Regions from separate parts of the Qipengyuania sp. L-5Y genome, predicted to be linked through region 1. Evidence: predicted binding sites of a transcription regulator. Region 1 holds the regulator's gene; each other region holds the start of a gene.
The links. The regulator LexA, encoded in region 1, represses DNA repair genes until DNA is damaged. The targets are predictions, from matches to a motif close to GTTCCNCNCTTGTTCT.

Region 1 (2,272 bases):
AGGGGGCGCTGCGTGCCTTTCGGTTCTCACCGACGCCCCGTATTTTCAGGGTCACGAAGATTATCTGGTCGAAGCGCGATCGGCCTGCGAATTGCCCGTCCTGCGCAAGGATTTCATGGTCGATACTTGGCAGGTGGCCGAAGCGCGCGCACTCGGCGCTGATGCGATCCTGATCATAGTCGCCGCACTCGATGATGGTGCGATGGTGGAGATCGAACGGGCCGCGGTGGAATATGGCATGGACGTATTGGTAGAAGTCCATGATCACGCAGAGATGGAACGTGCAGCATTGCTACAGTCGCGCCTCATTGGCGTGAACAACCGGGACCTGCGGACCTTCTCGACCGATCTCGTCACGACCGAAGCCTTGGCGCCTCTGGCACCTGAAGGTTCGCTTCTGGTCGGCGAAAGCGGCATTTCTCGGTTCGAAGACTGCCAGCGCTTGTCACACGCCGGGGTGAACAGCTTCCTGGTCGGCGAAAGCCTGATGCGCCAATGCGATGTCGAAGCGGCAACTCGCATGCTGCTCGGGAACTGATCTGTCCTACACGCTGCTGACCGGTTAAAGGTATCAGCTCCAGACCAAGCCCGCTGCGTTCTGGCACGATTTCGGCCTCGGTGCGGGGTGACTTTTTATCCCCTTGGACAGTGGTCCATGTGGTCCATGTCTCCCCTGCCCGTCCGAAAAGCTTAACGTCAGCGGTTTCTCAGCGTGCTGATCCGGATCGAACCATGAACGGTTGTTCCGCAAGGAACGGCTGAATTGCTTGACTTTGCAATTTTGGTTGCTTAATTGTTCCGCATTCGTTCACGGCTTTCGTGAACACGCGATACGGAGTTCGCACAATGCTGACCGCCAAGCAGCACGAATTGATCCGGTTCATCCAGCAACGTCTGGAAGACACCGGCATTTCCCCCAGCTTCGAAGAAATGAAGGAAGCGCTCGATCTGAAGAGCAAGTCGGGCGTACACCGCCTGATCTCGGCGCTCGAAGAACGTGGCTTCATCCGGCGCCTCCCCAATCGGGCGCGTGCGCTGGAAGTAGTCAAGCTTCCTGAAAATGCCGTGATGGGGTCGCCCGCTCCGGTGGCGGCAAATGATGCCGTATCGGCTGCTATCCCGGCAAAGGCGGTGGCGCCCGAACCGGCCAACGATATCATCGATGTTCCGCTTCATGGGCGGATTGCCGCCGGCGCCCCGATCGAAGCGATCGAAGGTCAGTCCAGCATGCCCGTGCCGGCCGCGCTGCTCGGTCCGGGCGAACATTATGCCTTGGAGGTTTCCGGAGATTCCATGATCGAAGCCGGGATCTTCGATGGCGACTTCGCTCTGGTAAAACGCACGGACACGGCCCGCGATGGCGAGATTGTCGTGGCGCTGGTCGACAACGAAGAAGCGACCCTGAAATACCTTCGCAAGGATGCAGGCCGCGTCGTGCTCGATCCGGCCAACGGCGCATACGAAGCGCAAGTTTATGAACCCCACCGGGTTCAGGTTCAGGGAAAACTGGCGGGCCTGCTCCGCCGCTACCACTGATTTGCTGGCGCGCGCCTACTCACGCGGCGCGCGCCACCATCCATGCTCGCCCTGATCCTGGGCGACCGTATCGATCCGTTGATCTGCCAGGTAGATCGAAGCGCCCCCTTCCCGGTCGAGAAATCTTCTGTCCGCTTTGAGCCAGCGCGGCCGACAACTGTACGGCAGATACCGGTCGGCAATGACGATGTCGGCCCGCATGCAAGCCGCGGCCAGTGCCCGCTCTTCCACGAGATCTCTATTGCGGGCGACGAGGACGGACCAGGGTCGCCCACCCCGTTCTAGGGAGAAGACGCAAAACTGGTCGCTGCACCGGCTGCGCAGCCAGTCGGCAATCTCGATAGGGATCTGATCCGTACCGGCCAGTTCGAGCAGATTGTCCTGAGCATATCCGCCTTCACGATCGTGCAGAACCAGCAACCGTTCGGCCTCGTTGGCAACGCCTATGTCGCGTCCGTCACGCGTAATGAGGATATCGGGTATCGGGGCGGTGATCATCAGCACGGCAGAGGCGATAATTGGCCCAAAACCCAGCAGGCGCGCCCTGCCGTGCCATAACGCCAGCCAGAGCGCCCCGCCCACGTATAACCCTATCGCTCCCATGCCGATACGCGGCGCAAGTTTGACCGACCCCGGCTGCTCGGCGAAGAAATGGGCAATGGCCAGCAGCAGGTCGAGCGACTTGCCCACCAGCCACCACGCCGGCGCGCCCGCTCCGATCAGATCGAGCGCCAAA
Region 2 (2,272 bases), on a different contig from region 1:
CGCCGGGCGACAGCGATTACGACGACATCCAGCAGATCAAGGCCAATTCGAACCGGGCGGCCAGCCTCACCCGGCAGTTGCTCGCCTTCAGCCGCCAGCAGACGCTGCGCCCCGTAGTTCTGCAATTGCCCGACGTGGTCAGTGAAGTGAGCCAGCTTCTGAAGCGGCTCATGGGCGAGAAGATCGAGTTCTCGGTTCGCCACGATCGAGAGCTCGGTTCGGTTCGTGCCGATCCCCAGCAGTTGGAGCAGGTTATCATCAACCTGGCTGTAAATGCCCGCGATGCGATGCAAGCCTATGCGTCGAAACGGGGCAAGCAGGACTGGAAGGGTCGCCTGACCCTTGCCACGCGCCGGGTTTCCGCCCGCGACGTGCGCAAGATGGGCATCGATATCATGCCGGCCGACGATTACACGGTCATGATCGTCCAGGACACCGGCGGCGGGATCCCGGACGAGCATCTCAACAAGATATTCGAGCCTTTCTTCACGACCAAGGAGCAGGGGAAGGGGACCGGGCTCGGGCTTTCCACTGTGTACGGTATCGTCAAGCAGTCGAACGGCTTCATTTTCGCCGATAATGTGCAGGGCCCGGATGGCACTCCGATCGGTGCCCGCTTCACCGTTTACCTCCCGGTCCACAAGGGCGAACTGCCCGCCATCATGCGCGCCGACGAGCCTGAAGAGCAGAAGGCATCCGAGTGGTCTGCAGGCGGCAAGCTGCTTCTGGTCGAGGATGAGGACATGGTGCGCGCCGTCGCCGAACGGGCGCTGGTGCGTGCAGGCTATACGGTGACCACAGCTTCCGATGGCGAAGAGGGGTTGGGCATCGTGGCCAATGGCGATACGCAATTCGACCTGATCGTTTCGGATGTCGTCATGCCGGCAATGGATGGCCCTGCCATGGCGCGTGCGATCCGCAACGTTCGAGCTCACGTGCCCATCCTGTTCATGTCGGGCTATGCGGAAGAACAGCTGCGCAATGAAATCGACATCGAGAACATGTACTTCATACCCAAACCGTTCAGCGTGCAGCAGATCAATGCGAAAGTGGCAGAAGTGCTGAGCGCCCAGCGCAAGTAGGTTGGACAGCCTAACGCTGCCGATTGAAAGACCACGGGAAAAAACTTTCGTTCCCCACTTGTTCTTTTGGAACAAAGCCGATACATCACGTGTCAGTTGAAGAGTCGATACCGGCTCTGGCCAAGCGCAGGAGGTAATGTCATGGCGGCAAGTCTGAAGCTCGTAGAGGACAAGAAAGTGGACGCAGACCGTCAGAAGGCATTGGATGCCGCGCTTGCGCAGATCGACCGCGCATTCGGCAAGGGTTCGGCGATGAAGCTGGGCCAGAAGGAAGCGATGAATGTGGAGGCCATCTCCACCGGGTCGCTCGGTCTCGATATCGCCCTCGGTGTGGGCGGTCTGCCCAAGGGGCGCGTAATCGAAGTGTATGGCCCGGAAAGTTCGGGCAAGACCACACTGGCGCTTCACGTAATTGCAGAAGCCCAGAAGGCGGGCGGCACCGCTGCCTTCGTCGATGCGGAACATGCGCTCGATCCGGTATATGCCAAGAAGCTTGGCGTGGACATTGACGAATTGATCGTGTCGCAGCCGGATACGGGCGAGCAGGCGCTGGAGATCACCGATACGCTGGTTCGGTCCAATGCAATCGACGTGCTGGTCGTCGACTCCGTCGCAGCGCTCGTTCCGCGCGCCGAAATCGAAGGCGAGATGGGCGATAGCCACGTCGGCCTTCAGGCGCGTCTGATGAGCCAGTCGCTACGGAAACTGACCGGTTCGATCAACCGCTCCAAGTGCATGGTGATCTTCATCAACCAGCTGCGCATGAAGATCGGCGTTATGTACGGCAATCCGGAAACCACCACTGGCGGCAATGCGCTCAAATTTTATGCATCGGTTCGTCTGGACATCCGCCGCACCGGCCAGATTAAGGATCGCGACGATATCATCGGCAATGCGACCCGCGTGAAAGTGGTCAAGAATAAGGTGGCGCCGCCGTTCAAGCAGGTCGAATTCGACATCATGTATGGCGAAGGCATTTCCAAGATCGGCGAAATTCTCGATCTCGGCGTAAAGGCAGGCGTGGTCGAAAAGTCGGGCAGCTGGTTCAGCTATGACAGTGTCCGGATCGGTCAGGGGCGTGAGAACGCCAAGACCTTCCTGAAGGAAAATCCAGAGATGTGTACCAAGTTGGAAGCCGCAATTCGTGGCCGAACCGACGAGGTCGCCGAAGAGATGATGACCGGCCCGGA
Region 3 (2,272 bases), on a different contig from region 1:
TCGATGCCCTTGTCGTGCAGCCGGCGTCCGGCGGACAGCACATTGCGCTCGAAACTGCCGACGAACTTGTTGTAATTGTTGACGGCTGTCTCCAGCCCGCCACCCACGCGCTTCATATGTTCGGCAGCCACTGCCAGGCGATCGTACAGTTCCGCCCCCGCCTTGCCGATCTCTACCGCTTCACGCGCGATGGTGTCCTGCCGCCAGACCTGCGCGACGGTGCGCGCGATAGCAACAAGGTTGGTCGGGGTCGCCAGCAACACCTTGTTGCGGAACGCGAAATCCCACAATTCGGGATCGTGCTCGAGCGCGGCGGCCACGAAATGCTCGCCCGGGACGAACATGACCACGTAATCGGGCGTATCGTCGAACTGGCTCTGATAGCTCTTCGAACCCAGCGTCTGGACGTGATTGCGCATGGACTTCGCATGCAGATCGAGGTTTCTGATACGCTCGTTCTCGTCATCGGCCTCGAACGCGGCCTGATAGGCGTTCAGCGACACCTTGGCATCGATCACCAGTTTCTTCTGGCCCGGAACGTGGACCACCGCGTCGGGCCGCAGGCGGCCTTCGTCGGTTTCGATCGAATGCTCCAGATTGAAATCGGTATGTTCCGACAGGCCGCATTGCTCCAGCACGTTCTGCAATGCCCGCTCGCCCCAGCGACCCCGCGCCTTGGGGGCATTGGTCAGCGAATTGCCGAGCCGCTGCGCCTCGCGCCGTACTTCCTCCTGTCCGCGCTGCATTTCGGTGATCTGCTGGTAAAGCCGGCCGAATGCATCGGTGCGCTTTTCCTCCAGCGCCGCGACCTGTTTTTCATAGGCTTCCAGCCGCTTGCCCACCGGGTCGAGCAATGCGCGCAGTTTTTCCTCGCTGGTCTTTTCCGAATGGCCAAGCCGCTCGTTCGCCCGCTCGAGGAAGGCTTCCTGTGCCTTCGACAATACGGCCGAGCCGGTGTTCTGGAATTCCTTGAGCAATTCTTCGCGCGCTTCGATCAGCAGCCGTTTCTGCTCGTCGAAATTGGCGGTCTTTTCCTTCAGCGTCGCGAGTTCGGCGCCCAGTTCGCCATTGCTGCGCCGCAGATTGTCGAGCGCCGCCTCATGGTTCCTGCGCGTATCGCGCAATTCGGCGTCGAGCGCATCGGCCCGCCCTGCCCGCACGGTCGCATTTTCCAGATCGACGATCGCCTTGCGAAACTTCTCTTCGGTCTCGCGCGCTTCCGCATCGCGCTCCCCATGGCGCGCCTTCCATTCGGCCACGGGCCGCGATCCCAAAAACCATCCCAGGCCCGCTCCTGCGAGCAGCGCCACGATTGCAATGACTGCCATTTCCATGGGTGCAGGCTAGGCGGAACACATGCGGAACACCAGCCCTTTCCTACAGCAATCCCCGACGCTATGTTCGCATCGGGTCCCTCTATTCCAAAGGCACGTCCACGCGACCGTTTTTCTCGAACAAAGCGGTGCCAGCGAATGTACTTCATCAACCAGCCCAGCAAAAAGGCGACCCGCCACCGCGAATCGCCCCTTCGAAATCCGTGATTGTGTAGGAAGCCTATGCCGCTTCGCGCAGCTTCTTCAGCTTCTTGAGCGCCATGTTCCGCTTCAACCGCGAAAGATGGTCGATGAATAAAATACCTTCAAGATGGTCCATCTCATGCTGGATGCAGGTCGCCATGAGGCCTTCAAGATCCTCTTCATGCGTTTCGCCTTCAAGGTCCTGGTACCGCACACGGCAGGTGGCCGGACGATCGACATCCGCGAAGATGTCGGGCACCGACAGGCACCCTTCCTGATAGCTCGCCAGCTCTTCCGCCGGGTCGAGGATTTCCGGATTGATGAAGACCCGCGGCTCCTTGACGGTCGGGTAATGGACATGTTCGTGGCCGCCGTGGTTGCAGACCTCGCCCTCGGCTTCCTCGTCTTCCGGCTGAAGGTCGATCACCAGCACACGCTTTGGAACGCCGACCTGGATCGCCGCAAGCCCGATGCCGGGTGCCGCATACATCGTTTCGAACATGTCCGCGACGAGCTCGTTCAGCTCGTCGTTGAATTCGGTAACCGGTTCGGACACGGTTTTGAGCCGGGGATCCGGCACTTCGAGAATCTGTCTTATCGCCATGGCCGCAAGATATGCGCGTCGCGCCGTTTATTCAATCTGAATAGGGCGCATACTGTGATCGGTCAGCCCATCGGTCTGCGCGCCCGTAGCGCCTGAGCAAGCGTGCCTTCATCCAGATAATCGAGTTCGCCGCCGACCGGCAATCCATGGG

Region 2: the regulator LexA is predicted to act here: its motif matches at 1,132-1,147, upstream of recA (recombinase RecA).
Region 3: the regulator LexA is predicted to act here: its motif matches at 1,350-1,365, upstream of AC13F2_RS12705 (DNA recombination protein RmuC).

The regions. Positions count from the first base shown of each region.
Region 1 covers NZ_JBSXOM010000032.1:13,457-15,728, forward strand. The annotation lists gene trpC (indole-3-glycerol phosphate synthase TrpC) at 1-538, shown strand, start outside; gene lexA (transcriptional repressor LexA) at 847-1,536, shown strand; gene AC13F2_RS13715 (ComEC/Rec2 family competence protein) at 1,552-2,272, opposite strand, start outside.
Region 2 covers NZ_JBSXOM010000019.1:25,387-27,658, forward strand. The annotation lists gene AC13F2_RS02530 (hybrid sensor histidine kinase/response regulator) at 1-1,082, shown strand, start outside; gene recA (recombinase RecA) at 1,224-2,272, shown strand, end outside.
Region 3 covers NZ_JBSXOM010000031.1:372,868-375,139, reverse strand. The annotation lists gene AC13F2_RS12705 (DNA recombination protein RmuC) at 1-1,334, opposite strand, end outside; gene AC13F2_RS12700 (peptide deformylase) at 1,555-2,121, opposite strand; gene recR (recombination mediator RecR) at 2,184-2,272, opposite strand, start outside.